3 regions of the Rossellomorea sp. NPDC071047 genome follow, and region 1 is predicted to be linked to each of the others. Evidence: riboswitches for the same ligand, from Rfam matches in the RefSeq annotation. Region 1 holds a riboswitch; each other region holds the start of a gene.
The links. A riboswitch is a leader RNA that binds a small molecule or an ion and turns the genes downstream of it on or off. The one in region 1 is predicted to bind thiamine pyrophosphate.
Positions count from the first base shown of each region.

Region 2: another riboswitch for thiamine pyrophosphate. It lies ahead of ACQKFO_RS17020 (ABC transporter substrate-binding protein); the one in region 1 lies ahead of tenA (thiaminase II).
Region 3: another riboswitch for thiamine pyrophosphate. It lies ahead of thiC (phosphomethylpyrimidine synthase ThiC); the one in region 1 lies ahead of tenA (thiaminase II).

Region 1 is NZ_JBNNJT010000001.1:786,718-800,274, forward strand. Features, by position in the region: gene ACQKFO_RS04135 (phosphatidate cytidylyltransferase) at 122-898, shown strand; gene ACQKFO_RS04140 (hypothetical protein) at 948-1,253, opposite strand; gene ACQKFO_RS04145 (DUF6509 family protein) at 1,428-1,709, shown strand; gene ACQKFO_RS04150 (cyanophycinase) at 1,911-4,442, shown strand; gene ACQKFO_RS04155 (hypothetical protein) at 4,604-4,801, shown strand; gene ACQKFO_RS04160 (sensor histidine kinase) at 4,953-6,089, shown strand; gene ACQKFO_RS04165 (response regulator transcription factor) at 6,086-6,685, shown strand; TPP riboswitch at 6,974-7,081, shown strand; gene tenA (thiaminase II) at 7,199-7,897, shown strand; gene ACQKFO_RS04175 (ECF transporter S component) at 7,890-8,468, shown strand; gene ACQKFO_RS04180 (ABC transporter ATP-binding protein) at 8,483-9,910, shown strand; gene ACQKFO_RS04185 (energy-coupling factor transporter transmembrane component T family protein) at 9,907-10,710, shown strand; gene ACQKFO_RS04190 (thiamine phosphate synthase) at 10,700-11,317, shown strand; gene thiO (glycine oxidase ThiO) at 11,324-12,421, shown strand; gene thiS (sulfur carrier protein ThiS) at 12,426-12,629, shown strand; gene ACQKFO_RS04205 (thiazole synthase) at 12,631-13,395, shown strand; gene ACQKFO_RS04210 (thiazole biosynthesis adenylyltransferase ThiF) at 13,395-13,557, shown strand, end outside.
Region 2 is NZ_JBNNJT010000005.1:77,923-91,479, forward strand. Features, by position in the region: gene ACQKFO_RS17000 (cation diffusion facilitator family transporter) at 1-722, shown strand, start outside; gene ACQKFO_RS17005 (Fur-regulated basic protein FbpA) at 814-999, shown strand; gene ACQKFO_RS17010 (aldo/keto reductase) at 1,053-1,955, opposite strand; gene ACQKFO_RS17015 (phosphotransferase enzyme family protein) at 2,021-2,947, shown strand; TPP riboswitch at 3,025-3,135, shown strand; gene ACQKFO_RS17020 (ABC transporter substrate-binding protein) at 3,296-4,279, shown strand; gene ACQKFO_RS17025 (thiamine-binding protein) at 4,292-4,585, shown strand; gene ACQKFO_RS17030 (ABC transporter permease) at 4,582-5,343, shown strand; gene ACQKFO_RS17035 (ABC transporter ATP-binding protein) at 5,345-6,082, shown strand; gene ACQKFO_RS17040 (TatD family hydrolase) at 6,075-6,857, shown strand; gene ACQKFO_RS17045 (transcriptional regulator SplA domain-containing protein) at 6,980-7,225, shown strand; gene splB (spore photoproduct lyase) at 7,238-8,266, shown strand; gene ACQKFO_RS17055 (phosphatase) at 8,312-8,740, opposite strand; gene ACQKFO_RS17060 (dicarboxylate/amino acid:cation symporter) at 9,109-10,353, shown strand; gene ACQKFO_RS17065 (cryptochrome/photolyase family protein) at 10,414-11,820, opposite strand; gene ACQKFO_RS17070 (helix-turn-helix transcriptional regulator) at 11,988-12,440, shown strand; gene ACQKFO_RS17075 (universal stress protein) at 12,498-13,022, opposite strand; gene ACQKFO_RS17080 (sigma-54 interaction domain-containing protein) at 13,380-13,557, opposite strand, start outside.
Region 3 is NZ_JBNNJT010000006.1:329,368-333,902, reverse strand. Features, by position in the region: gene ACQKFO_RS20070 (hypothetical protein) at 1-511, shown strand, start outside; gene ACQKFO_RS20065 (ABC transporter substrate-binding protein) at 532-1,470, shown strand; gene ACQKFO_RS20060 (copper homeostasis protein CutC) at 1,600-2,292, shown strand; TPP riboswitch at 2,374-2,490, shown strand; gene thiC (phosphomethylpyrimidine synthase ThiC) at 2,640-4,397, shown strand; gene ACQKFO_RS20050 (hypothetical protein) at 4,375-4,535, shown strand, end outside.

The DNA of each region.
Region 1 (13,557 bases):
GACTTTATTTGTTATTTTTATCGGATTGGTCGTTGTGACCGTCCTATTTTTACAGATTAAGAGTAATCAAAGAGGAAGAGATTTCTCGCGACTTTCGTTACGGGTTAAAACCTGGTGGGGGATGTTTGTTGTCTTTTGTTTAGCTACCCTGTTTAATCCGATCGTATCCATGTTCTCCTTGATGATTCTCTGCTTTTTTTCGCTTAAAGAGTATTTTTCTATGATGAAAACGAGAAAAGCGGATCGAAGGATTTTCCTGTGGGCTTACTTATCGATCCCCATTCAGTTTTATTGGATTTATATTGGATGGTATGGAATGTTCATTGTGTTTATTCCAGTTTATGTGTTTTTGTTATTACCTCTGCCTCGATTATTGGGGAAGGGGACATTGGGGTTCCTTCGCTCTGTCAGCTCGACTCAATGGGGGCTGATGCTGATGGTTTTCGGGTTAAGTCACCTTGCTTATTACCAGGTTGCTAATCCAACAATTGGTGCGAATCTAGTGCTTTTTTTAGTTGTGCTGACTCAGGTGAGCGATATTGTTCAGTATGTTGTATCGATATACATCGGGAAGCGGAAGGTAGTACCGACCTCTAATCCAACCATTACATGGGAAGGCTTTTTGGCTGCTGTGTTGGTGACGACGGGCGTGTCCTATTTTATTTATCCTTTTTTAACTCCTCTAGATATGAAATTTGGAATCCTATCGGGCATGATTATCAGCATCACTGGTTTTTTTGGAAGCTTGACGATTTCTGTTTTGAAACGTGATCTCCTGATCGGTGATCAAGAAAAAGTTGCTTCATTAAAAGAAAGTTACCTAAATCGTGTCGACAGTTTAGCCTACACATCTCCCATATTCTTTCACATCATTCGTTACTACTTTGATTTCATGTGAAAAAGGTAAGAGGGGCGCACCTTGTGTAGGTCCGTCCCTCTTACTATCATCATTTATTACCAGGGCGCTTGCTGATTTCTTCTGTGACGACATGAGCCAAGTCATCATTTCCGAATAGGGAGAGGACACCCAGTAAAGTCGTGTCGGGAATTTCTTCAGACTCATCTTTAGAGACCGTTAAGTCAATCCCTTGCAATAATGCAGGATTTTCCCCTTGAGTGGGGTAGGCTTTCTGATAAAGGGCTGCAGGGTCAAGATCGTGATTCACACACCACTGGGCAAACACAAGAATCATCATATGCTCGTCCTTTTGATAGTTTTCAATGATTTTTTCTTGCATCTCTTTAGAATTCATTGTCATTCTCTCCTTAAACTTCATATCTGCTACTATTATAACGAAGTTTGGGGACCAAGCCCATTCATTTACTTGTTAAGCTGATTAAAGGAATACGTTTTTAAAATCCATCGATTTAGGTGTATAATAGGATGATGAAAGAAACTTGTTTCACATTGAAAGGAAGTTAGATAAATGAACATTACCAGTCATAGTGCCGAGGAACTGAAAGATCCTACCGGTATTCTAAATGGAGATCGATATGAAGTCATTCTTGATATTGAAGTACCTGAGGATGATGAGCTTTACAGAGAACAGGGTATTTACATAAAGGTCATTTTTGTTCGCGACGAGAACGGTTCCAGGATCGTCCAGTCGACCATTGTAGAAAGAAATACTGAGGCGTATCTTGACTTTGAATTAGAAGAAGATGAAGAAAGTCTCCTTCTATCATATTGTGAGGAAAATATCAGGTAATCGATATAAGCTGCACCCTCTACATTCGAAACCAAACGAATGTAGAGGTTTTTTTGTTATTGGTTCATTTATTTCCTCACCATAAACATCCCATTTTAACCCTTTCCTTCTTGCGTGACTGATAATTCAGAGATTTCAGTGTTGGCATGGAAATTGCATAATAATTAATTGAAAATAGATTAATAGAAGGGAGAAATGTTGATGAATGGTTATTGGGATAAAGCGAAGAAACTATTCATTGTTATAACTGTATTTGCAGTTATAAGCAGCATGGCAACTTCCAGTGCATTTGCCAAGAAAAACGAAAACAGCATCAAAGGGAGTCTATTGATTGTCGGAGGAGCTTTAGGCAGCAGCAACTCGGCTGTTTATGAAGAATTCATTAAACTATCAGGGGGTAAAAAGAAAGCGAAAATAGGAATCATCCCTTCTGCTTCAGGCTCTCTGAAGTCATCAAATCAATTTAAGGAAGATTTGATTTCCTATGGATTAGCAGAATCGGCTATTGAAATCCTTCCGCTATCTTCTCATGATTTCTCAGGGACAGAAGAAGACGAAAGCGAATGGAAAGATAACGCTCAAAAGAAAGAAATAACAAAAAAAATCAAAAAGTTGACAGGTATTTGGTTTGTCGGTGGAGATCAACTAAAGATCACAGACACATTAGTAAAGGGCAATGGAAAAAACACGAAAGCCTTAGATGAAATTTGGAAGGTTTACCGCAAAGGTGCCGTTCTTGGTGGGACAAGTGCAGGAGCAGCCATCATGAGTGATGTGATGATTACAGGCGGTGATAGTTTAGGAGGGCTTCGTCAAGAGTTTATTACGGAAGACTTATCCAATCTGGATGAAGAATATGCACCTGTCTATATTGAAAAAGGGCTTGGATTCTTTCAATGGGGAATTGTAGATCAACATTTTAATGAAAGATCACGTCTGGGTAGACTTGCGGCAGCAGCCATCCGCTACGAAACGAATAAAAAACATCTTGCCTATGGAATTGATGAAGACACAGCGATGGTGGTAAACAATGAAAAACAAACGATTTCAGTTTTAGGCAGAAGTAATATTACGGTAGTGGATGTATCTCAATCTACTTTAACAGGAAAAGAAATAAAGAACATTGATCTCAGTTATATTTCTCCTGGTGATGTGCTCAATGTGAAAACGAAAGAATTTCACATGAGCGAGGATAAGGTTGAAACAAGAGACTATGAATATTATAACTTTAGACCCCTATCGGCTACCGGAGTTCTATCATCTTATGGAACATTGCCACATTACCTGTCGTATTCCCTGGTGGACAATGAGGCGGTAAGTAAGATTAATAGTTATATTTACGATAGTGAAGGAAATGGCTTTGAGCTGGAGTTTAAGCAGACAGATGAAACAAACGGATATTGGGGTTATCAGGATGGTCAAAAGGACTCATACTCCCTATTGCATGTGGAAATGAATGTCTCACCTGTATCCGTTCATTTTCATAAGAAAGATCAGCTTTCACATGACTTTACTTCTTCCTCATTAGAAGTACCTGAAAGTTCTTTTGATCCTGAAACAAAGGGTAGCCTGGTAATCGTTGGAGGAGCTTTGGGAAGTAGTAATGAAGAAGTGTACAGCGAATTTATCAATCGGGCAGGGGAAAATGGGAAGATCGGGATTATCCCTGCTGCGAGTTCCAGTTTAAAGTCTTCACATGCATTTAAAGAGGATTTGTCATCTTTCGGTGTACCCCAAGAAAATGTCGACATTCTTCCTCTATCAAACCATGATTTTAAAGGGACGGAAGAAGATGAGTCTAACTGGATGAATAATAAAAACAATTCGGATATAGCAGAAAGTATACTGGAGTACGATGCCATTTGGTTTGTAGGTGGAGATCAAACGGATATCACCGAAACATTGTTCAACCAAGATGGAACTCAATCATTAGCTCTTGAAAATATTTGGGAGATCTATCGTAATGGAGCTGTTCTTGGCGGTACAAGTGCAGGAGCTGCAATCATGAGCGATGTGATGATTGCAGGTGGTGGAAGCTATGACACTCTATCAAAAGGCTTCACTGATACGTATGACGGCATGTCTCAACAAGAAGGCGGACCTGGATATCTTGAAAAAGGATTAGGATTCTTCCCGTACGGTATCGTGGATCAGCACTTTGATAAAAAAGCACGATTGGGACGTTTAATTGCAACCACTGCTGAGCATGGAGAAGAAAATGAATTCTCGTATGGGATTGATGAAGATACAGCGATGATAGTGGATAACGAAGCGAAAACCATTGAGGTAAAAGGTAGAGGCGGCGTTTCTGTAGTAGATTTGAGTCAGTCAGATCTATCACAAACATCGCATACGTATAAAAATGTACACTTATCATGGATTACCTCAGGGGATCAATTAAATTTAAACACGAAGGAATATGCGATCAGTAATCATAAAGTTTCAACAAAAGACTATGAATACTACGAATATATTGCTGCTCCCCATACAGGAGTATTAACTCCGCACCCTTCACTTGCAAATTATTTAAGCTATAGCCTTCTTGATAACTTTGGACAGGATGTAGTGAAAAGCTATAGTTTTTCTAATGATGAAGGATTTGAACTGACTTTCAAAAAAGGAGATCAATCGGAAGGCTTTTGGGGGTATAAAGATGGAAACAAAGATGATTACTCATATCTCAATGTGAAGATGGATATCGAACCAGTACAAATCTCGATTGAAACCAAATAATATTAAACGGAAAGCCTGGGCGGATTGACGCTCTGGCTTTTTTAAAATGAAACGAGTTTTTCATGTCATTTGTCGGTATATATGATTGATAGTATCTGTTATACTAGTGATAACAAAGTGCTAGCAGATGATAACAGGTAGATAGGGGAGGAGGGCGAACCTTGTCAGATCAAGGAAGAATGCAACTTAATGTAAGGGTTAATAAGGAAACATCAGAGAAACTGGATGAAATCGTTGAATACTATCAGCAAAACACGAAAATTGGAAGAGTTTACAAAGGTGATGTTTTAACAGATATTATCCATAAATCCTATGAAATCATGCAGAAGCAAAAGGCGATTCAGAATCGGAAATATTAGTATTTGTTAATGATGAATTTCATACGATTTTCTTGTCTATTCGGCGGGGGGATTCTTATACCGTTTGTATGAAAATGGGTATAATTTATGTCATACTATAAGTTACATAGTTAAAAAAACTGAAAGTAAAAGAGGTTATTTTATTGTGCAAATGCCGAAAAAGTTAATCAATATTCAAAAAGGTTCCGGAATTTCCCCGTACATATGGAGCATCATCAGCATCCTGCCATTTTATTTTATCTTTCAGTCCTCCTCTACAATTGAAATAGTTGTAGGGATTTCCTTGACCATCATGTTCTTTATTTCTTTACGATTTGCTTTTATTTCAAGAGATTGGCCGGTTTATTTATGGACATCGATTTTAATCGCGATATCCATTACCATGACCATTCAATTTAATTTCATCTATTTTGCTTTTTACATTGCCTACTATAATGGGAATATAAAAAATCGGGTGGCGTTTTTAACCCTATACATCATTCACTTGGTGTTAACGACGGCATCGATCAATTATAATTTTGTTATACAGGATGAATTATTTTTATCTCAATTTCCTTTTATTCTGATCATATGGATAAGTGTCATTCTGTTGCCGTTTAATATTTATAACCGAAATAAACAGGTGCAGCTCGAAGATCAGTTGGAAGATGCTAATAAACGTATTTCAGACCTGGTCAAGCAGGAGGAACGCCAGAGGATTGCCCGTGATCTACACGATACTCTGGGTCAAAAGCTTTCTCTTATCGGCCTGAAAAGCGATCTGGCCAGAAAATTGGTGTACAAAGATCCAGAGCAGGCCAGAAGCGAATTAAAGGATGTTCAGCAAACCGCACGAACGGCTTTAAGTGAAGTTAGGACAATGGTATCTCAAATGAGGGGAATTCGACTAAAAGACGAAATCGTCCGGATTAAACAGCTATTAAAGGCAGCGGAAATTGATTTCGTCATGGATGATCAGGTCATGCTGCCCCAGACATCACTCTTTCTGGAAAATATCTTGAGCATGTGCCTAAAAGAAGCCGTTACGAATGTTGTCAAACACAGCATGGCTTCTTACTGTGAGCTAATCATAGAAGAGTCGGATAAAGAGATGACCATCATAGTGAAGGACGATGGTATGGGGATTCAGGGAGATTACACTCAGTCTAAAGGCAGCGGCTTAATCGGGATGAGAGAACGGTTAGAATTTGTTAATGGGAGCTTAGACGTTTTTTCAGAGAATGGGACCACATTGATTATGAGAGTACCGAAAGTAATCAAGCAAACAGACAGGGAGGGAATGGAATGATTCGAATTGTTATTGCAGAAGACCAAAGAATGTTATTAGGTGCCTTAGGCTCGTTACTTAGTTTAGAGGATGATATGGAAGTGGTTGGAAAGGCAGGCAATGGAGAAGAAGCCATTGCCCTCGTCCACGAGCTGCAGCCGGATATTTGTATCATGGATATTGAAATGCCCAAAAAAACCGGTCTTGAAGCAGCAGAGGAATTAAAAGGCGAAAATTGCAAAGTGATTATCCTGACAACCTTTGCCAGGTCCGGTTATTTCCAACGTGCATTAAAAGGAGGCGTGAAGGGTTATTTGTTAAAGGATAGCCCGAGTGAAGAACTGGCGAACTCCATTCGTCTTGTCATGGAGGGGAAACGTATTTATGCACCAGAGCTCATGGACGATGTGTATAGTGAAGAGAACCCCCTGACTGACCGTGAAAAAGAAGTGTTGGAGCTGGTTGCTGACGGGAAAAACACGAAGGAGATAGCCGATGAGCTTAGCCTCAAAACGGGTACCGTCCGAAACTACATCTCAACCATACTCGACAAGCTTGAAGTGAAAAATCGAATCGAAGCCATCACTCAATCAAAAGAAAAAGGATGGTTTAAATGATGGGCAGGGACGGACCTCCATGTTGGAGGTCCGTCCCTGCTTTAAGGTGGATTTTGTTTTACTCTACTCTATTGGTTGTATATTTATACGGTTCTAACAGTCACTTGATTTTCCTTTACAAGATCTTTAATCGGAATGAATTCCATTTAATTTTTCATAGGAGGTATCCGTTGCTATGATTGGTTTTGTATAGAAAGGGCCAATGGGAAAATGATGAAAGGTTTTCTTTTTGCTGTTGACAAGTAAAAGAATCATGGTACGATAACATCGAATACAAAATTTCATAAGACGATCCACTAGGGGTGCCTTCTAAAAGGCTGAGATTAAAGTGTGACTTTAAGACCCTTTGAACCTGATCTGGTTGAGACCAGCGTAGGGAAGTGGTGTTTGACGGTCACATAGAATTGAATTCTATCAAACTGATCTCAAGCCACTTTCTGTATGCGGTATGCATAATGAAAGTGGCTTTTTTTATTGCCCATTTCGGGTCGTCTGGAAAAGGAGAAAGATACTATGTCATTTACAGCGTACTTAAGAAACGAAGTGAAGGAAATTTGGGAAGCGAGTTTTCACCATCCTTTCGTAAAAGGTATCGGGGATGGAACCCTTCCCCTTGAAAACTTCAGGTACTACATTCTGCAGGATGCCTATTACCTCTCACACTTTTCAAAGGTGCAGGCACTTGGTGCGGCCAAAGCAACAGACTTACATACTACATCGAGAATGGCAGCACACGCTGTGGGGACAAATGAAGCGGAGCTTTCACTCCATGAGAATTTCTCAAACCGTTTAGGGATTACGGAAGAAGAAAAACGGCTGTTCAAGCCCGCTCCTACGGCTTATGCCTATACGTCGCATATGTATCGATCCGCACAATATGGAGGACTGGCAGATGTTCTTGCGGCCATACTCCCCTGTTACTGGTTGTATTATGAGATCGGTGAGCACTTGAAATTATGTACACCCAAGGAAGGTATTTATCAGGAGTGGATCGCAGCTTATGGTGGAGAATGGTTTCGGGAGTTAGTGGAAGAACAGATTCAGCGATTGGATGGATTGGCTGAAACGATGACGCAAACAGATAAGGAAAGAATGAAAGAGAATTTCATTTTGAGCAGCATTTATGAATTACAGTTTTGGGAGATGGCATACACACTTGAGAAGTGGCCGTTTCAGACATCTCTAGGTAAAGAAGGTACAATACATGTCTAATTTAAAGCTGACGGACATTTTAGTAACGGTCGTGATCTCCATAGGTTTTGGAATTATATATAAGCTATGGGGACCGGTGTACAACTTTTTAAAGCCATTTGGATTGCATGCTGATCAATTGATCTATGGGATGTGGTTCATGGCGGCAACCGTGGCTTTTTTAATCATTCGGAAACCTGGCGTCGCACTTCTGGCAGAGATTGCAGCATCTTCAGGGGAATTTCTCATGGGAAGTGAATGGGGCCTCGAGGTACTCCTATTCGGTCTGATTCAAGGTTTGTTTGCAGAGTTGATTTTCCTTATCACCCGCTATAAGCGTTATGATGTCATCATCATTTGTACAGCAGCTGTGGGCTCAGCAATTGGCTCAATTCTGATGGACTATGCTAAAGGGTACATGGGAGACCTGGTTCTGTGGAATTTATCACTTTTTATTGGTGCCAGATTAATAGGATCCATCGTGATAGCAGGCATCGGAGCCTTTTATCTCGTTAAGGCTCTGGAGAAAACGGGGGTAACCAGTTTGGTCAGACGTGCGGACCAAAAAGATTATGATGCCCTGAACCAGTAAAGGAGGGAAAGACGATGCATATTGAAAATCTGCGCCTTACATTTTCCGGTTCAGAGAAACTGATGTTTAAAGACATAAGCCTTTCGATAGAAGACGGGGAAAAGGTATTGCTACTGGGGCCATCTGGTTGTGGAAAATCCACACTCCTCCAGGTTTTATCCGGTGTGATACCCCATTCGATAGATGTGCCGATGAAAGCGGACTCGATTGAGCGTCCTGAATCCTTCGGATATGTCTTTCAAGATCCGGACGCTCAATTTTGTATGCCCTATGTAGATGAGGAAATTGCCTTTGTTTTGGAGAACAAGCAGATACCAAGAGACGAAATGCGAGAGATAATTAACGATCTGTTAGAGAAAGTGAATTTAAGTCTGACGTATTCACATACAAAAATCTCCTCTCTATCAGGGGGGATGAAGCAAAAATTGGCCATTGCTTCTGCTCTTGCGCTCCATCCCCAAACACTATTTCTGGATGAGCCTACAGCCATGTTAGACGAAGAAAGCACCAAATCTGTATGGGAAACAGTGAAGACGGCATGTAAAGATAAAACGTTACTTATCGTTGAGCATAAGTTGACTAACGTATTGGAGATCATTGATCGTATTATTCTATTCGATGTGAATGGAAGGATAGTGGCTGATGGTCCAAAGGCTCACATTTTATCACATTTCAAGGAAACATTGAAATCAGTAGGGGTATGGTATCCGGAGGCGTGGAAAGATTATCTTTCATCCCACCCTCCGGAGAAGGTTGCCCCGTTTGGAAAAAAGAATCTAAAGCTAGAGAACTTCAAAGGGTATGTACAAAAAGAGGAGAAGATCCATCTTCAAAATGCCGTCTGTTTTAGAGGTGAATGGATTGCAATCACCGGAAAGAATGGAGCAGGGAAATCAACATTACTCCACAGTCTCATGAAATTCATCGAAACGACCGGGACGTATGAATTATATGGAAGACAAGTAAAAGGAAAGAATGTTCCAGATGAATGTACGTTTGTTTTTCAAAATCCCGAGTTTCAGTTTGTGACACACAGTGTGTTTGATGAAGTTGCGTATACCTTTCGTCGGGGGAAAGTGGATGAAGGAAGATTGGAGGAAAAGGTGCATGCACTATTGAAGCGATTCAAGCTTGATCCATACAATCATCATCATCCCTATCATTTATCCATGGGGCAAAAGCGCAGGTTAAGCGTCGCAGCGTCACTTGTCAGGAATAAAGATATTCTATTATTGGACGAACCTACCTTTGGCCAGGATTCACAAAATACGTTTGCGTTACTTGAGATGCTACAAGACTATCAAAAAGAAGGATCCACCATTCTGATGGTGACACATGATGAAAATATCATCACTCACTTTGCATCCAGAGTATGGGTCATTGAAAATGGGCGTCTCACCAAGGATTTCCATAATGAGATTGCAGGTAGTAAAGCAATATGAATATGGAACTCGAGCATAGAGAAACCTGGCTTCATCAAATCAATCCCAGCTTCAAGCTAATGACCTTGATCGGGCTTTTTGTATTCCTGCTTTTTGTTCATTATCTTAACTGGTTGTTATATTTAAGCTTTCTCTTTTTTCTCCTGTTATGGGTGTTCTCAGGTTATTCCTATAGAACCGTCAGTTTAATGATCCTACCCTTTTTCCTTGTTTTCATTTCTACAGCTTCATCTATGATTTTATTTGGGAAAGGTGAAACAACATGGATGAAATTTGGATTGATCCACATTACCGAAGAGAGTTTTTATCGGGGGATCCATGTAGGGTTGCGTACCATTGTATTCGCTATATTGGGATTATTATTTGCCCTTACAACGAGACCTGTGAAGCTTTTCTACTCCCTCATGCAGCAACTGGGATTAAAACCAAAGTATGCGTATAGTTTTATGGCCGGATTCAGATTAATCCCCATTATGATTGAAGAATTCTTCACGATACGAAACGCCATGAGAGTCAGGGGAGTTGAAGAACAAAAAGGAATAAAGCACGTATTCCATAAAGTGAAATCGTATTCCATTCCCCTGCTTGCCCAGAGCATCAGAAGAGCCCACAGAATTGCAGTAGCCATGGAAACAAAGGGGTTTGAAGGAAGTCGGCAACGAACCTATTTCTACAAAGTGACCTTTTCGAAATATGATGGATACTTTTTTGTGAGCATTCTCTTCATGATTGTGCTCAGTTATTATTTTTCTACCCATATACCTATTTTTCCGACGGGGGATGTTCGCTATGGGAATTGAAACGAGAAAGCAATTACATGTGATTTCAACGGGAAAACATTCAGTGGAAGAATTCGTGAAAATTTCGAAATCCATTTATCCGTATCTCGACATGCTCCATCTTCGCGAAAAGCAGTGGACGGGGAAAGAAATGGCTATGGCAGTTGATCGACTAGTAGCAGCAGGAGTTCCCTTAACAAAATTATGTGTCAATGATCGGGCAGACATTGCCTTTATGAAGAATGTAAGAGGGGTGCAGCTAGGCCATCAAAGTGCTGATATCAGCTTAGTGAAGAGTGCCTTTCCTTCCTTACAGATTGGTGCTTCTGTACATTCCATTGAAGAAGCACAACAGGCAATGATTAGCAGAGCGGATTACCTGCTATATGGAAATATCTATTCTACCTCTTCAAAGCGTAGTATGCCTGGCAGAGGCTTGGCAAGCTTAGAAAAAGTGGTTCAATCCGTCCCGATTCCCACTATTGCCATAGGAGGCATTACACCTGAACACGTATGTGAGATTACGGGAACCGGAGCAAAAGGGATCGCCGTCTTATCAGGTATTTTGCTTTCAAAAGATCCATTAGAGGCAGCCCGATCCTATTATAAACAATTACACAGGGGGTGACGTAGCTTGATAAAACAGTTTGATGCTTTGATTGTTGGTGGAGGGGTGATAGGCTGCTCCATTGCTTATCAAATGGCCAAAAGAGGAAAGAAAGTTCTCCTGATAGAGAAGGATAGACTGGCAGGAAAAGCATCGCAAGCAGCTGCAGGCATGCTAGGCGTTCAAACCGAATTGAAGGGGGACGGCCCTTTGTATCATCTGGCGAAGGAGAGCCGTGATATGTATCCTTCTTTAGCGACGGATTTAAAAGAGATCAGTGGAATGGACATTGAATATGTGGAAAATGGAATGATTAAGCTGGCGAGAACGGAGGAGGAAGTCCAGGAGTTAGTAGAAACGGCTTCTAAAGCTCCCCATGGGGAACAAATTAGATGGCTTTCCCCCAACATTCTATTTTCCTATGAACCTCATCTTTCAAAAGGTGTGGCAGGCGGATTATATATTCCGAAGGATGGGAACGTCTCAGCACCAAAGCTTACACAAGCCTTGGGGTCGGCTTCGATTTTGCAGGGTGCAGAAATCAGTGAATATACAGACGTGTATGATTTTATGAAAGAGAGAAACAAAATTACTGGAGTCAGGACGTCTAAAGGTGACTTTTATGCAGATGAAACGATTGTAGCTGGCGGTGCTTGGAGTCGATTCCTCTTGGATCGACTGGGAATGAAGTTCAAAAGTTATCCAGTTAAGGGTGAATGTTTTTCCGTTAAAGTCCCTGGAAAAATAGTGGAGAGGACCATCTTTACAGAAGGCTGCTACATTGTTCCAAAAGCTGGGGGGCGTCTTTTAATCGGTGCAACAGAGCACCCCCATACCTTCGATGAAACGATTACCACAGGGGGATTAATGAACCTTATCCATTTGGCCACATCCATCCTTCCAGAATTGGTTGATGCCAAGTGGGAAAAAGCTTGGGCCGGGATACGGCCTCAAACGGAACAAGGGGTGCCGTTTATGGGGAGAAGTGAAAAATGGAAGGGACTTTCCATTGCAACGGGGCATTACCGTAATGGTATACTCCTGGCGCCAATAACTGGGGTAATAATGGCAGATCTGATAGAGGGGAAGGAATCCCATCCCCTACATACATACGTAAGGAGCTGAGAAGGTGGAATTACGAATTAACGGACAACTGGTCACGGTACCGGAATCAATTTCAACAGTATTGGAATTGATTCATCATTTTAACCTGGAAAACCGAATGATCATCGTTGAACAGAACCAAACCATCCTTGAAAAAGAGGAGCACAAGATCACCAAAGTGAAACAAGGGGATACCTTAGAGTTAGTCCAATTTGTAGGAGGCGGTTGAAATGTTGAAAATCGGAAAGTACACATTCCATTCAAGACTATTACTGGGAACGGGAAAATACCCTGACTTTGATATTCAGAAAAGAGCTGTCGAGGTTTCCGGTGCAGAAATTCTTACGTTCACGGTAAGGCGCATGAATATCTTTGAGCCTAGTCAACCTAATTTCTTAGAACAACTGAATCTTGAGAATTATTCATTATTACCGAATACAGCAGGGGCTAAATGTGCTCAGGAAGCAGTCCGACATGCACAATTAGCAAGAGCTTCAGGGCTCTGTGACATGATTAAGGTAGAAGTGATCGGATGTGATAAAACGCTTCTGCCCGATCCCGTCGAAACACTGAAAGCAACAGAAGAATTAATAAAAGAAGGCTTTACAGTACTTCCCTATACTTCTGACGATGTTGTTCTTGCACGGAGATTGGAAGAGTTAGGGGCACATGCCATCATGCCGGGCGCGTCCCCTATAGGTTCTGGACAGGGAATCATCAATCCAGTCAATCTCCGTTTCATTATTGAACAAACAAAGGTACCGGTCATTGTGGATGCAGGAATTGGTTCTCCTTCTGATGCAGCTCTTGCAATGGAACTCGGGGCAGACGCTGTATTACTCAATACAGCCGTCTCTTCTGCGAACGATCCCGTTATGATGGCGAATGCTATGAGGCTGGCGATTGAAGGGGGACGATTCGGATATGAGGCTGGAAGAATTCCGAAGAAACGTTATGCAACAGCAAGCAGCCCAGTGGAGGGGATGAGTGTTTGATAGAAGAGAGATATTCAAGACAAACGCTGTTTCACCCCATCGGATCAGAGGGACAAAAGTTAATAAGAAATAAACATGTGTTGCTGATCGGGGCGGGAGCACTGGGGACAGGCAATGCAGAAGCCTTGGTGCGTGCTGGTATCGGGAAGTTGACGGTTGTGG
Region 2 (13,557 bases), on a different contig from region 1:
TTAGTTTGGCAGCTTTTTATATAGGTGAGAAGGCGTCGGATAAAGGGAAGACGTATGGGTACAAGAGATTTGAAATACTGGCTGCGTTTATTAATGGCATCACGTTGATTTTCGTTTCCCTCTATATTTTCTGGGAAGCGTATCATCGTTTCATAGATACTCCCATGGTTTCACCAGGTATGATCGTGATCGCCAGCATAGGTCTGGTTGTAAACATTATTGTCGCATGGATTTTAATGAGAGGCGATACGGAGCATAACTTGAATGTCCGGAGTGCATTTCTCCATGTGCTTGGTGATATGTTGGGGTCAGTAGGGGCCATCGCAGCCGGACTCTTGATTTATTTCTTTAATTGGAACTTGGCGGATCCTATTGCATCTGTTATTGTGGCGATTCTTATCGTGATATCCGGATGGAGAGTCACGAAAGATTCTGTACACATCTTGATGGAAGGCTCGCCAGCGAACATAGATACCGACAAAGTGAAAATGGGTATGGCCGAAATTACGGGAGTCATTGAAGTCCATGACCTTCATGTGTGGTGCATCACTTCGGAATTCACAGCCCTGAGCTGTCATGTAGTGGTGGAAAAAGAAGTGGATAGAGATATGATTCTATTAAAGGTATCCAAATTTCTTGAAGAGGAATTTGATATTCATCACTCTACCATTCAAGTTGAAGGGAAAAGTGTCACAGAGGGCCACCATCACATTTGTACGTAACAGCTCTCGCTTTCTCCTAATATTACCAATGTATAAGAAGATGTTTAGTTCCCTCCTGATGTGGGGTATATCCTCAACTGGAGGGATGAACATGTTACATCAAGAAAATAAATCACAGCAACAAAAGACACCCGAATTTAAAAAAGACTTCTACATTCAACAATTATTAAGGATTGGCGTATATAAGTATTTTGGAAAGCAGCTTTATGAGCTCTCGATGAATGAACTACAAGATGTCTATCTGGAATATTATGTTGGTGGAGATATAGCTCAATAAAAAAAGACGAACCTTTTACAAGAAAAGGATCGTCTTTTTTGTTGTTGAAAGCTTTAAGGAACATCATGCCCCATAGAGGTCTGCAGGATCTCAAACCATTGATCGTGATTTAATGTAATGGACATAGAGTCGATTGCATGTTGAATGCGTTCCTTTTTACCTGAACCGACGATGGGCATTATGTTTGCCGGGTGATTAAGTAGCCATGCATATAGAACCTCGTCAATTCCCTTTGCATTTGTTTCTTCTTGAATTTTCTTCAATGTATGTTGAAGACGAACGGCTTTCTCATCTTCACCTCTGAAGATCGCCCCGCCTGCGAGTGGTGACCAGGCCATCGGTGCGACACGCTTCTCTTGGCAAAGGTTTAACGTACCGTCTTCAAAGTTTTCTAAATGGTATGCAGATAATTCGATTTGATTGGTGATCAACGGAAAAGGTAAGTAGGATTGAAGCATATTCCATTGATGATCTTTAAAGTTGGATACTCCGAAATGACGGACCTTTCCTTCCTCTTTCAATTGAGTGAAGGCTTCAGCCACTTCTTCTCCATTCATAAATGGATCTGGCCTGTGAATCAATAATAAATCGATGTAGTCCGTTTTCAGGTTCTGCAGGGAGTTTTCAACAGAAGTCAAAATATGCTTTTTACTCGTGTTGTAATGATGTGTCTTATGTTCCGGACGATTGTCAGAAGGCAGGACGATACCGCATTTCGTCACAATCTCCATTTTTTCCCTTAAGGATGACTGAAGGTTCAGAGCTTCACCAAATAACGCTTCACATGTATACGAGCCATAAATATCTGCGTGATCAAAAGTCGTGATTCCGTTTTCAAGATTGTGCTGAATTAAAGAAAGAGTGTCTTCTTTGGATTGATTCCAGTCTGAAAGTCTCCACAACCCATGAATGATTCTTGAGAATGATAAGTCTTCCGTCATTTGTATTCTTTGCATCGATACAACCTCTTTTCATATGGTATGTAGACATTCTTTCATAGTCATACTAAAGGTATATTACTATGTTTGGAAAGGAATTAAAAATGATTGAACCTCTTCAAGATCTATTATTGAACTGGAAGGTTCATCCTTCCTCCATAGAGACGATGGAAAGTCATCCGAATGTTTATAAGGTGAGGAGTCGGGAGAAGACATTTTATTTAAAAAAGAGATTGAACTCTTCAGTGGATAAGCGCATAGAGGAGCTGCTCTTAACTTCTTTTTTGCTGGAAAAGGGAATTACTGTTGAAAGGCCGCTGTTAACTGTCTCACAACAGCCGTATGTACGACAGCATCTAGTTTTCTACTCCTTGTATCAAGCTCTGGAAGGACTACCAGTACAAGTCTATTCCTTAGCTTCTTTGAAAATGGTGGGAAACTACCTATCCCAACTCCATGACAGGCTAAGAAATTACGTCTGTAAAAACGAGGTGAAGGAGTGGGAAATCGAAACGCATATGAGAGAGTGGATAGGAGGGCAGGATTCAACATTGATAGAAAGGTTGAGTGCAGGGTTTCTTGGAAGGCTGAATGGATGGTCTTTTTCCTATAGCAAATTGCCCCATCAACTCGTCCATAGCGACTGTCATCCACGTAATATCCTCATCAAAGAAGAAAGGGTGACAGGACTCATAGATTTCGAGAGGATACGAAAGGCACCCCGCATAACAGATGTCTGTTACTTTCTCGCAGGGATGCTTAAAGACCAGGTTCTGCAGGGCGAGGGTGGGCAAGTTGAATGTATTCATGCCTTTATGGGGGGCTATCAGAGCGATGGTACTTTAACTCAAGAAGAAAAGGAACTGATGCCATTTTTAGTCATTATCTTTCTTCTTCAATACACGTTCTTTTACGATCAAAAAGGATATTCACAAGTCGTATCTACATACATCCCGTTCATTAACAGGCTGGTAAATTCCGGTGATTATGAACGGGCCTTTCAATTGTGAATTTATTTAAGAGGAAATGCTTGAATATCCACCTTTTCTGTGGCAAAGTAGGGAAGGAGATAACGTTTAATTTCATAGTACAAGTGTAGGGGGACCGGTGTGGCCGGTTGAGATTGTATCCTGACAGATACTGACCCTTTGAACCTGAACTGGCTGATACCAGCGTAGGAAACATTCTCTTAAACATTACATAATCATGTTTAACGATGCGTCCCTCGCTGAAGCTTGGGGCGCTTTTTTTGTTGTTGTGTCCTAACGTTCTTAGGTGTTTTACATTCATTCTCTAAACTGAGTGAAGAATAAGTATAAACGTTACAACTACATACAAGGATTTGAGGAGGAAACATGATGAAAAAGTGGATGTATATTATCTGTTCTGTCTTTCTTTTAACTGCTTGCAGTGGTGGAGGAAATGCATCAGAACAGAAAGAAGGTCTTAAAAAGGTTACGGTTGTACTGGACTGGACACCGAATACCAATCACACTGGATTATACGTTGCGAAAGAAAAAGGATACTTTGAAGAGCAGGGGCTGGATGTGGATATCATCTTACCCGGTGAGGCAGGGGCAGATCAACTCGTTGCCTCGGGTAAAGCTGAGTTCGGAGTCGGATATCAGGAAAGTGTCACGCAAGCAAGGGTTCAGGACGTGCCACTCGTATCTATCGCTGCGGTCATACAGCATAATACATCCGGGTTTGCTTCACCTAAGGATAAGGGTATAACGACTCCAAAGGATTTTGAAGGGAAAAGTTATGGAGGATGGGGATCACCTGTAGAAAAAGCAGTCATGACGTCGATTATGAAACAAGAAAATGCTGATGTAGAGAAAGTGGATTTTGTAAATATGGGTGATACAGATTTCTTTACTGCTGTGAAACGGGATGTTGACTTTGCTTGGATCTACTATGGATGGACAGGTATTGAAGCAGAGCTTCGTGGTGAGGATTTGAATATGATGTACGTTAAGGATTATTCTGAAAAACTGGATTATTACACCCCTGTACTGACGACGAATGAAAAGATGATTGAAAAAGACCCTGATACGGTTAAAGCTTTTTTATCAGCTTCTTCAAAAGGCTATCAGTTTGCGATCGACGATCCTGAAGGGGCCGGTAAGGTCCTATTAGATGCAGCTCCGGATCTAGATAAGGAATTAGTCATGAAGAGTCAGGAATGGCTTGCTCCTAAATACAAGGATGACGCTGACAGATGGGGAGAGCAGAAGCTGGAGGTTTGGGAAAACTATGCTTCATGGATGTATGATAATGATTTATTAGATAAGGAACTGGACAGTAAAAAAGCATTCACAAACGAATTCCTACCAAAATAAGAGGTGAACAAAATGGGGAACGCACTCGTAAGCATACAAATTATTCCGAAGACGAAAAATGGTGAAGATGTTATACCTTACGTGGATGAAGCGATCGCGATCATTGATAAATCTGGTGTCCGTTATGAAGTCCATCCATTAGAAACGACAATGGAAGGGGATCTGACTGACTTATTTAAGGTGATTGAACAAATGAATGAACGAATGATCGAAATGGGGAGCTCAAACGTCATTTCTCAAATCAAGGTTTTATATCAGCCTGCAGGGATTGAAATGAATCAATTAACGGAGAAGTATAAAGGATGAAAGCATGGCTATCAAAAGGATGGAGACCCTTCTTGGTCCTCATCCTTTTATTCATCATTTGGGAAGTCACCATTAGAGTATTTGAGGTACCTGCATGGTTAATGCCTTCACCTTCAGAGATATGGGCAGAAGGAGTCGCCTCATGGTCCACGTTTACAGGACATCTTGCATCGACCACTCTCCTTACAATCGGAGGGTTTATGATTGGATGTACGATTGGAATCGGGACAGCAGTTGGTCTGCACACTCTGCCTAAAGTAAGAGAAGCGATATATCCACTAATGATTTTGTCTCAAAATATTCCGATTATCGTTCTGGCACCTTTACTTGTTATCTGGTTTGGATTTGGACTATTGCCGAAAATCATTGTCATTACCTTGATTTGTTTCTTTCCTGTAGCGGTCTCGGCATTGGATGGATTCAGACAGACAAACTCAGAGTACATCCTTTACATGAAAATGTCGGGAGCCACAAAAGGTCAAATCTTTCGGAAGGTTGAATGGCCGCATGCACTTCCTTCCATCTTCTCAGGATTGAAAATTTCAGCTACCTATAGTGTGATGGGGGCGGTGATTTCAGAGTGGTTAGGTGCACAGAAAGGAATCGGTGTCTATATGACTCTTGCATCTTCTTCCTTCAGGACAGACAGGGTATTTGTAGCCATATTTATGATTATGCTCTTAAGCCTTGTATTCTTTGGAATCATTTTGTTATTAGAAAAAATCATGATTAAGTGGAATCGAAAGGAGGACAGGTAACATGACGACCTTATCCATACAAAATATGTCTAAATACTTTGATGGGGAGCTGATCCTCGATGAGCTTTCCATTCATGTTAAAGAAGGTGAGTTTGTCTCGATCCTTGGTCCTTCAGGAAGCGGAAAGAGCACGCTGTTTCACGTAATCGGTGGATTATTCACACCCGATTCAGGAGATATTCAATTAGATGGAAAATCGATAAATGGGCAAAGAGGGACCATCAGTTATATGCCGCAAAGTCCTTCCCTCCTGCCATGGAGAACCGTAATCGAGAATGTGATGCTTGGTCAGGAGTTACATGGGAAGAGAGATAGGAATAAAGCATTGAGCATGATTGAACGGGCGGGATTGAAGGGGTACGAGAATGCGTATCCCGATGATTTATCCGGAGGGATGAAGCAGCGGGTGGCGTTCATTCGTGCCCTTGTCAGTCCACAATCCTTTTTATGCCTGGATGAGCCTTTTTCTGCCCTGGATGAATTCACGCGGTTGGACATGCAGAAATGGCTCCTTTCCATTTGGGAGGAAGACTTGAGTTCCGTTCTATTTGTGACTCATAATATCGACGAAGCCCTGTTCCTGTCAGACCGGATCATTGTATTATCGACCCGGCCAGCCAGGGTGCAGAAGGAGTTCGAAGTACCATTTCCCCGTCCCCGCGACAAAGATATTCTCTTAACAGAGGAGTTTTTGAAATGGAAAACGGGCATTTTTGAGGAGCTTTCTCAATATGTGTAAACCTGCCTTGATTGATGCCCATATTCACTTGGATTTATATGAAGGATATGAACGTGATAAGATTCTGCAGGAACTTGAACTGTATTCTGTAGAAGCGCTCATATCTGTATCGTTCCACCTTCAATCGACCAGGACAAATTTAGATCTCTCAAGAAGAGATGCAAGAATCAAACCGGCTGCAGGGTTCCATCCTGAGCAGGAACTTCCTTCTAAAAGAGATGTTGAAGAGCTTCTGGCATTCATTAAGTTGTATCAACAGGAAATAGTGGCGATTGGAGAAGTTGGATTGCCTTATTATAGAATGAAAGAAGATCCTGATGTTAAAGTGGAGCCGTATATCGATCTGTTGGAACAGTTTTTTATTGAATCAAAGAGGGTGAACAAACCGATTATCCTTCATGCAGTGTATGAGCATGCACCGATCGTTTGTGACCTGTTAGAAAAACACTCCATAGAAAAAGCACATTTTCATTGGTTTAAGGGAGATGAAAAGACCATTGAAAGAATGAAGAAAAATGGCTATTCCATCTCCATTACCCCTGATGTCCTTTATGAGAAGGAGATACAGGAGCTTGTTAAGAAGTACCCAATCGAAGGACTTATGGTAGAAACGGACGGTCCTTGGCGTTTTGAAGGCATCTTCCAGGGAAGGATGACCCACCCCGGGATCATGCATCGGTCCATTGAAAAAATCGCCGAAATAAAACGCATCAAAGAAGCAGAAGTATATAAACAGCTGTTTAAGAATACAACTGAATTTTATGGGATTTCCTAAATCATTCTTCTCTTGCATCATTGGTGCAGGAGAAGTTTTTTTATAAACATCTTTTACCATCATATTTATCAGGGAGATAACAAAAAATGATAGTAATGACGTTTAGGAAAAAGGTGAAAAGAATGGAACTGAATGATCAATATATGCCTTATCAAGCAGGCGATGTAGTTTATGTGATTTATCGAAATCCGCATACGCAAAGTGTAGCGAACGTGCAGGAAGCTGCCGTAGTGCATGATCCGGAAAATCCGAACGAACTGGCATTATTTTTATATGAAACCTATTATCCGTTAACACATGAAATAGCCGTTTATTCTTCAGAAGCTGAAGCGGAGCAAGCCTATACTCAATCATTTGGAGACCTGTAGGAGGGATGAATCATGGTTAAACCGTTCGTGCCACAATTGGTCTACTTTGAACCGAATGCCTTGGAATATCCCCTGGGTAAAGAGCTCAAAGAAAAGTTTGAAAAAATGGATGTTGAAATCAGGTACACAACATCGCATAATCAGGTTCGTAATTTGCCAGGGGACAACCATTTTCAGAAATACCGGATTGCAAAATCCACATTAGTAGTCGGAGTGAGGAAAACGTTGAAGTTTGATACATCAAAACCGTCTGCTGAATATGCCATCCCATTTGCAACAGGATGCATGGGGCACTGCCATTATTGCTATCTGCAAACAACGATGGGGAGTAAACCATATATACGAACGTATGTGAATGTGGATGAAATATTTGAGTCGGCAGACAAGTATATAGCAGAAAGAGCTCCTGAATTCACACGCTTTGAAGCTGCTTGTACGTCAGATATCGTAGGGATCGATCATCTCACTCATACTCTAAAACGAGCCATCGAGCATTTTGGTGAATCCGAACATGGCAAGCTTCGTTTTGTGACGAAATTCCATCATGTCGACCATCTGCTTGATGCGAAGCATAATGGAAAAACCAGGTTCCGGTTCAGTATCAATGCCGATTATGTGATTAAGAATTTTGAGCCTGGTACATCTCCTCTGGATAAGCGCCTTGAGGCTGCGGGGAAGGTTGCGAGGGCTGGATATCCATTGGGATTCATTGTGGCACCAATCTATATCCATGAAGGATGGCAGGAAGGGTATAAGCAAATGTTTGAACATTTGGAAGCACATCTGCCGGAAGAAGCGAAAAAGGATTTAACCTTTGAATTCATTCAACATCGTTTCACCAAACCGGCCAAAAGAGTCATAGAGAAAAATTATCCGATGACAAAGCTTGAACTTAATGAGGAAGAACGGCGATATAAATGGGGTAAATACGGGATCGGAAAGTATATCTATCAGAAGGACGAAGAGCAGGAAATGAAAGATCATCTGTATGCCTACATGGAAAAACATTTTCCAAAAGCGAAGTTGGAGTATTTCACCTAAAAAAAGGGACTGATTACAATACAATATCAGTTGTAATCAGTCCCCTTAATGTAGTTGTGGTAAAAGATTTTCCAAATCTTTCACTCTCATGGCAATTTCATCACAAATTTCTTGATAGTGTACCCATTCTTCAATGAGTGTCGCAGAACGCTTCCTTGGATTAGGCAAATTCCAATAGATGACTTTATCTTCTAATTCAGATGGAATCTCGATCTTATCATCATATTCTGTATCCTGAATCGCAACAATAACCGAAGCATTACCAAGTTCATTCATCTCAAGACGTGTAAGTGGGAATGAGCTGATGTCAATACATAACTCTTTCATTGCTAAAACGCTGAATTCAGCACGACTCTCAGCAACACATCCGGCACTTTTGAATGACCAATCTGACACATCAAGCTTCTCGGCCCACCCTTCAGCTATCAAGCTGCGCTGTTGACTACTTGAAAGAAAATAGACTGTTTTATTCATATTTGGTATGTTCCTTTCTATTTTCATGCTGTTATTACTATTTACCCAATCACTCAGTGTTTAATCATAAAATGTAAAAAAGAAAAGTTTGGAAGTTGTTCTGTAGTCAAATAGAATCATTCAACTCCCACATATTGTGTGGGGTGTGAAGTGAAACATAGTAAAAATGTTTTAATTCACCATTAATCTTCTTCAATTATTAAAAAAATCAGTATAATAGGAAAAGGAGAATGAAGAAGCAGCGAAAAAAACGGATGGGAAGGCAGTTCAGGAAGAGATGATAGAAAAATTAAAAAAATAGTTTTGCTAAAAGTAATTAAGGGTAAACATCTTTTAATTATTTTGTATTCAATAGGGGAGGTACATCTATGAAATTTAATTTAACAACTAAGATTATTATTGCCTTAATACTAGGGGCGATTGTGGGATTACTGCTTAATATTTTTGCTAAAGATATATTTGATATATTAGATCCTTATCTATTTACTCCGTTAGGGAAGATATTCCTTAACCTAATCAGCATGCTTGTTGTACCAATTGTGTTTCTATCCATCGTTCTTGGATCTGCAGGTCTGGGTGACCCTAAGAAACTGGGGAGAATAGGGTTGAAGACTATTGTATTCTTCTTAATGACTACCTGCATAGCCATCGTAATCGGTTTATCTCTGGCTTATGTCATAGATCCCGGTTTGGTGGAGGGAATCGATAAAACACAATCAGAAGGTTTTGAAACGGAAGATGCTCCTCCTGTTGGAGAGACCCTCATGAACATTATTCCAAAAAATCCACTAACGGCGATGACAGAGGGAAATATGCTGCAAATCATTGCATTTGCCATCTTTATTGGGTTTGGATTAACAGCTTTAGGGGATAAAACAAAAGGAATATTAAAGCTGGTTGAACAAGGTAATGACCTGATGATGTACCTTGTGACACTTGTGATGAAATTCGCTCCATACGGAACATTCGGATTAATCGCTTCAGCAATAGGAAGCCAGGGTTTCAGTGCATTGAAGGCGATGTGGCTTTACTTTGTAGTCGTTCTTGCTGCATTGATCATTCACGCCATCGTAACCTATGGTGGAACGATTCTCCTTCTGGCAAAAAAGAATCCGCTTTGGTTCTTCAAAAATTTCAGTCCTGCGATGAGCGTAGGATTCAGTACATCAAGCAGTAACGCGACTCTTCCCATCTCTATGGATGTTGCCCAACAGCGTTTAGGCGTATCGAAATCAGTAAGCTCCTTCGTTCAACCATTGGGAGCTACCATCAACATGGATGGTACTGCGATCATGCAGGGGGTTGCAACCGTCTTTATCGCTCAGGTATATGGTGTTGATTTATCAATGGAACAACTGATTACGGTCGTACTTACGGCTGTCTTAGCCAGTATTGGTACAGCAGGGGTTCCTGGAGTCGGATTGATCCTTCTTGCGATGGTATTAAGCAGTGTAAACCTGCCGGTAGAAGGAATTGGATTAATTCTGGGGATTGACCGCCTGCTTGATATGGCAAGGACTTCCATCAATATCTCGGGAGATGCAGCGTGTGCTCTGTTTGTATCAGAATCCGAGAAGAAACGTACAATTAAGGAACAAAGAGGAGAGGCGTAATTTAATCATATATTAAATCGAGTCTATGGCGTGTAAAGGCGATAGACTCGATTTTTTTTATCATTTTATTTCGTGGTATCTTTCTAATGCCCGTTCCCTAGCGGCTTTATGGTCCACGATCGGATAGGGATAATGCTTTCCCAGGATGACCCCCGCATCTTTCAGAATGTCCACGGAAGCATCTGATGGTTTGTGGATATGTTTATTGGGAACATCTTTTAATTCAGGAACCCACTTCCGGATATAGGTGCCTTCTTTATCGAATTTTTCACTTTGAAGGGTTGGATTGAAGATTCGGAAGTAGGGGGCTGAATCAAAGCCGGAGCCTGCGATCCACTGCCATCCCATTGAATTATTGGCGAGGTCTGCATCAATCAGTGTATTCAAAAACCACTTAGCGCCTTCTTGCCAATGTATCAGTAAATGCTTGGTCAGGAACGATGCAACGATCATTCTGACACGGTTGTGCATGAACCCCGTTGCCCATAATTCTCTCATTCCAGCATCAACGATTGGATAGCCTGTCTCTCCTCTTGTCCATTTTTCCAAATGATCCCTTTCCTTTTCCCATCGGAAATCCTTGAATTTCTCATTTACAGGCCGAATGGTGGACTCCGGGAAATGAAGCAGAACGGAGTAGGAGAAGTCTCTCCAAATTAATTGTTTAACAAATGGTTCAACTTGAGAACCTTTTATTTTCAGGAGTGAATGATACAAACTTCTTACCGATAGGACACCAAGGGCTAAGTAAGGGGATAAGGTAGAGTGGTGACCTTCTGCTGGGAAGTCTCTTCCTTCAGAATAGTCATTGATGCTTTTTTTAACAAATGCATGATACCTTTTAATAGCAGCTTTTTCGCCGGGGTCCCAAATGCTTTCCATGACGTGAAACCAGGGAATAGAGGGCATTAGATTTAAATCGTCCAGGGATAGGCCATCCAAATCGAGGACTGGGACCTCTACTTTCTTCACTGATGGGAGAGGTTTCGGGATTTCCTCCTTCCTTAATGATTTATAAAAAGCTGAGTACACTTTATAAGGGGTGTCGTCATCCTTTTTGATTTTCCAAGGCGGAAGAAGAAGTGTCCCTTCGAATGTTTGAACATCTACTCCCTGTGCGGACAAAGAACGGGCTAATGTGAGATCCCGCTCATAAACACTTGGATCATAGACTCTATTCCAGTAAACCCCTTGTGCATTTGTTTTCTGAACCCATTGAGGGAGGAGATCTTCTAGTTTTCCTCTATCTACCCAAAGATGCCCGTTAATAGATTGAAGCGACCTCTGGAATGCCTCTAAATTCTGATGCAGCCACCACTTCCTGGCTTCTCCAGGGGGGCAGTGAGAGGTTCCTTCATCCAGGATATATAGAGGAATCACCATTCCTTCTTGAGAAGCTCTATAGAGAGCTGGGTGATCGTGAATCCGAAGGTCCTCCCTAATAAGGACAATGATACGTTTTGTCATGCTTTTCCCTCCGTTTTAGCCGAATTCGTCAATTATTTAGCTAAAGTATAGTAAAATAAACGCCGTGATACAAAAATCGATGGGTTTAATCAAAACATTAAAATATTCTTGAAAATGGAAATAAGGTTAGTGTAATATTACACTATAAAGAAATAAGGTGTGAATCGATGACAAAAGAAGAGATCGTTCTAATCATTTCAGATAAATTAAGGCTAATACGAACAGAGGCAGGTTATACACAGGATAAGATGGCGAATATTATCGGATTATCAAAAAAAACCCTTGTTCAAATTGAAAAAGGCAGAGTCATGGCCGGCTGGACAGCGGTCATTGCCATCTGCGCATTGTTTAAAGATAGTGAGACCTTAACCACGAGTCTTGGGGGGGAGCCCCTTGAAATCATAGAGACCATTGCTCGGGAAGGCATTGATTATCGGAAGGAGAAAACGTTGGGCGGGAAGGTCTGGTGGAAAGATGTAAAGAAGAATGATGAATACATTCTTCAACAAAACCTTTTCAGTCAGCACTTCCGAATTTTAGACTTTGAAGACTATCGGATATACAGCAGCTTTGACGAGAATAATGCCCATAAACGTTTTGATGAATTAAATGGTAAGTAATACATATGTAAATGGAGGGACGGACCTATTATAGGTCCGTCCCTCCATTCGTTTCCTTTATTTTACGACCAGGACACTGGTTTCGCAGTTTTGAGTGACTTTTTCACTGACGCTGCCAAGCACCCATTTCTTCATGCCGGATTTACGGCTGCTCCCGACTACTACGAGGTCTGCCTGGATTTCTTTGGCATATTCACATATGCGTTTTGCTTCTGAACCGGATAGGTGAATATAGTTTGCTTCAATCCCGTAAGGAGAAAGTTTTTCTTTAGCATTTTTCAAAAAGTGATGTGTAGAGGATGGTGTCTTAATTTCATGACGTTCTTCCTCCGTAGTATGAACTTTGTTGTCTGGTGAAACTGACAAATTCCCCATATAATTGTTATCAAACCCTGGTGACGTATCTGCCAACGCGTGGGTAGGGGTATAGTTGTCATGACTTTCATTAGCTACCTTTTCATCTGATATATGGAGTACGGTTAATTGTGTATCTATAGAACCTTTTATTAATTTTTGCACTTCATCCAATGCTTTCTTGCTTCCATCGGTTTCATCGTAAGCTAACAAGATATGTTTATACATCAAAATCACCTCATCAATAGGATATCTATTATTTACCCAATATTAAGTTTTTTAATCTTTTTCCGGAAAACGATGAATTGAATAATGAGCATTGATTCAACAATCGCTTTATAACAGAAAGAAAGAGCAGAACGGGGGGAAGATCCGTTCTGCTCTTTCTCTTTGATTAAAACTCATATAATAGCAGGAATAATGTTTAATTTGAATGGTATTTATTAAAGCATGCTGATAATCCAACCAATGACAACAATTGCTCCAATGACCATTAAGATTGTACGTACCATTAAAATCACCTCGACTTATCGTATCAATGAAATATGTTTTGTATTTCTAACCGGTTAATGTAAAGTTACCCTGTCAACGAATAGTTGAAACCTTCTCCACATTATTATTTAACCAGGTTAATCCTTCATGGGTTATTTCTGTACCAATTCTCCCTCTCTGGATCAATACATACCCAAGATCCTGGAGTTCGTTTAATCTTGTCCTGATTTGTTGAACGGATAGAGGAGTGGAGCTTCGTTGCAGGGAAGAA
Region 3 (4,535 bases), on a different contig from region 1:
TTTCCGATACTTATGTTATCCCTATATGCGTGAATCTGTTTCAACGGTAGATTTTGAGATCCGGACCGATTCATTGTCGACTAAAATCGGACTCGCGTCATCATTGACGGAGCACTTACCGAAAGTGCATGACGATTTACTGTATTTAGCTGAGATGGCGTACCATCTCAACGGCTCGGTGCGGGGAATGACGGCCATCCAGGAAGAGGACTTGAATAAATTGAGCCAAATGTACGATCGTTATGTGTTGGAAGTAGAGGAACGTATCCAAACCTTTGTCCTTCCACAGGGCTCGACAGCTGCATGCGTGCTTCATACCTGCCGCAGTGAAGCAAAAAAGTCCGTCCGTGCCTTACATAAAGTCAGTACTGAGATGAAAGTGGAGAACATTTTATTTAAATATGCCCATTTACTGGCAAATGTTCTGTTTGTTATGGCCGTTTATGTGAATAAATGTGAAGGGATTGAAGAAATTCCTTTTGTGAGTAAATCGTATAGAGACAAAAAATAGAGAAGCGGGGAAGATGAAATATGAAAAAGTCATGGTTAAACAGTTTACTATTATCAACCATCCTGGTTGTTTTCGCAGGGTGCAGCAATGGGGGAGAAGTAACATCCACAAAGGAAGTCAAGCATGAAGATGAGCCTTATACTGTGACAGATGACAGGGGAGAAGAGATTAGCTTTGAGAAAGTGCCGGAAACCGTTATTTCCTTACAGCCGAGTAACACAGAGATTCTCTTTGCCATAGGAGCAGGAGATAAGGTAATCGGGGCAACTGAATTCGACAACTATCCTGAAGAAGCGAAGGAGATTAAAAGAGTGTCGGATTCCATGACGGTCAATGCTGAAGAGGTCATTGCACTAAAGCCTGAAGTTGTCATTGCTTATACCACTGGAGATGATGCCGGAGTGAAGCAGCTTGAAGAGGCGGGATTAAACGTATTCGTCATTCAATCTGCCCAAACCTTTGAAGATGTTTATGGGGATATTGAACAAATTTCAACGGTAATGGGAGAAGAAAAGAAGGGGAACGAATTGGTGGATGGCATCAAGAAACAGATTTCAGTTGTGAAAGAAAAAGTGAGCACGCTAAAGGAAAAAGAACAAGTATATTTTGAAATCAGTCCCTCCCCTGATATTTATACAGCAGGAGCAGAAACGTTTCAGCAGGAAATACTGGAAACGGCCGGGGTGGAGAATATTTTTGTAGACCAAAAAGGCTGGGTGAAAGTAGGCGAAGAAGAAATCATTAAACGGAATCCCAATATGATCTTGACGACAGTGGGGTATGTCGACGAGCCGACAGCTGAAATCAAGTCCCGGGAAAGCTGGAAGGATGTAAATGCAGTGAAAAATGATCAGGTTCATTTCCTGGATTCAGACATTATGTCAAGACCGGGACCGCGTATCGGTGAAGCTGTTGAGCTAACAGCTGAAACGGTGTATCCGGAATTGTTTTCTGAATAGAGTAGGATGTTCGTTTGGAGAAGACAGTGATTTGAATGGGGAATCATTGTCTTTTTCATCTAAAGCTCTACCCTCTTCAGGCCATTATGATAAAGTATACGTAACATCATTACGTTAGGAGAATTCAACATGAGCAAACTGGAAGTCATAGTCTTGAATGAGGAGGATGCCAAAGTTGCAGAAGCATCCGGAGCAGATCGACTTGAATTGGTGTCTGCCATACATGAGGGAGGATTAACTCCTGATTTTCATGTGATAGAAAAAGTATTAAAGACTGTTTCGATTCCTGTTCAGATTATGATCCGATTACATAGTACATCTTTCTCGTATCAGTCTGATGAATTGCATACCATGGCCGAACAAGTTAGGACTATAGTTGAACTGGGAGGCTGTGGCATCGTTTTTGGCGCATTATCACATGGAGGTAAGCTTGATTCCCACGCTTTAAAAGAGATCGTACAAAGTGCGAAGGGTCAATCGATTACTTTTCACCGCGCTATCGACCAGTCAGATGATCCAGTAGCCTTATGTAAAGGAATATTCCACTCAGGCTTAAACGTTGATCGAATTCTCACATCAGGCGGAAAATCTGAAGTGAGTAAGGGATTGGATACGATTGGTGAAATGAGGGAAATTGAGAAAATTGGTGGTCCCATTATCATGCCGGGTTCAGGTATAACTGTGGAAAATATAGGCGGAATACACAGCAAGCTAAAAGCAAGAGAATATCATGTAGGATCCGGTGTCCGGCATAATGGGAGCTATGACTTAGGGATAGACTCTGAAAAGGTAATGGAAATCAAACATGTAATCATATCCTAACTTGATTTGTTACTATACTACTATTTGAAAAAAGAATGAATTATGGTAAAAATAGTATGTAATACAATAGAATACTATCAATATTTCTACTAGGGGAGTCCGATACATTGCTTGGACTGAGAGAAGAACGCATAAGTTCTTTGACCCTTTGAACCTGATCTGGATGATACCAGCGTAGGGAAGTAGTACGGAAGCGTTTATTTGTATTTTGAGGCGCTTACTACTTTTTGACATTTCGGGTTCTGACTATTCAGGACCCTTTTTTGTGTCTTCATTTCCTTCTTATGGTAAAGGGGGATGCCTGACGCAGTAACTTCTAAGATCCAATCAAAAGGAGGAGAAGTTAAGTGGCAATCGAATTAAAATCCCAATTTGAAAACAGTAAAAAAGTATATGTCGGAGGGTCAAGGCCAGACATACATGTACCGATGAGAGAAATTGAACTGAGTAGGACGAATCTTACCTTGGGCGTGGAAGAGAATGAACCGGTTCGTGTATACGATACAAGCGGACCTTATACTGATGAGCGTTACCAAGTCGATATTAATAAAGGATTACCTTCCGTTCGCACAGAGTGGATCCAGGAACGTCAGGATGTCACGGCTTACCCGGGACGTGAAATCGAACCGGAAGATAACGGCTATAAAGGAGACGGTCCTCGTACAAACGTAGAGTCGTTCCCTCCTATCAAACGTACCCCGATGCGGGCAAAAATGGGTCGCAATGTGACACAAATGCACTATGCGAAAAAAGGGATCATTACACCGGAAATGGAGTTCATCGCTATCCGGGAAAATGTTGATCCTTCATTTGTAAGAGAAGAAGTAGCAAGTGGCAGGGCCATCATTCCTGCTAATATCAATCATCCTGAATGTGAACCGATGATCATCGGTCGCCACTTTCATGTGAAAATAAACGCGAATATCGGAAACTCTGCCGTATCATCTTCCGTTGAAGAAGAAGTGGAGAAAATGACGTGGGCAACTCGTTGGGGTGCCGATACCATAATGGACTTATCAACAGGTAAGAACATTCATACAACAAGGGAGTGGGTCATTCGGAACTCCCCTGTCCCTGTTGGTACGGTACCGATCTATCAAGCACTTGAAAAAGTAAATGGAATTGCTGAGAATCTTACATGGGATGTGTACAGGGATACATTGATTGAACAGGCGGAGCAGGGTGTCGACTATTTCACCATCCATGCAGGTGTATTATTGCGGTATATTCATCTGACGGCTGATCGTACAACAGGCATTGTTTCCCGTGGAGGTTCAATCATGGCACAATGGTGTCTTGCCCATCATAAAGAGAACTTTCTTTATTCACATTTTGAAGATATATGTAAGATTTTAAAAGCCTATGATATCTCCGTTTCCTTAGGAGATGGTTTAAGGCCCGGATCAATTGCGGATGCGAATGATGAAGCACAGTTTGCCGAGCTTGAAACATTAGGCGAGCTAACCCAAATTGCTTGGAAGCATGATGTACAGGTGATGATTGAAGGCCCTGGTCATGTACCGATGCACATGATTAAAGAGAATGTCGATAAGCAAATGGAAATCTGTCATGAAGCTCCTTTTTATACCCTGGGGCCATTAACGACAGATATTGCACCCGGGTATGATCACATTACTTCCGCCATCGGGGCTGCCATGATCGGTTGGTTTGGAACAGCCATGCTGTGCTATGTAACACCGAAAGAGCATCTGGGATTACCGAATAAAGATGATGTGAGAGAGGGTGTCATTGCTTATAAAATAGCAGCACATGCAGCGGATTTAGCGAAAGGGCATCCAGGGGCACAAGTAAGAGATAATGCCGTTTCTAAGGCTCGATTTGAATTTAGATGGAATGACCAATTTAATTTATCCCTGGACCCGGAACGTGCAAGGGAGTATCATGATGAAACACTTCCTGCAGAAGGGGCAAAAACGGCCCATTTTTGTTCCATGTGCGGACCGAAATTTTGTTCAATGAGAATATCACATGATATAAGGGGTATGAAGGAGAAAAGCTTTGATGAAGCTCAAATGGAAATAGAAAAAGGATTGGAAGAAAAATCGAAGGAGTTTGTGGAAAATGGATCAAACATCTATCGATGAACCTCTTTGTCATGTACTCAAATTGAAGAATGATATCGTAAAGCTCAATCAGAGAGTCATCCAACTCGAAAAAGAAGTGAAGAGCATTCAGGAAAACTGCAGGCATGTCTTCTATGAAACTGATGTAACCAGATCTTG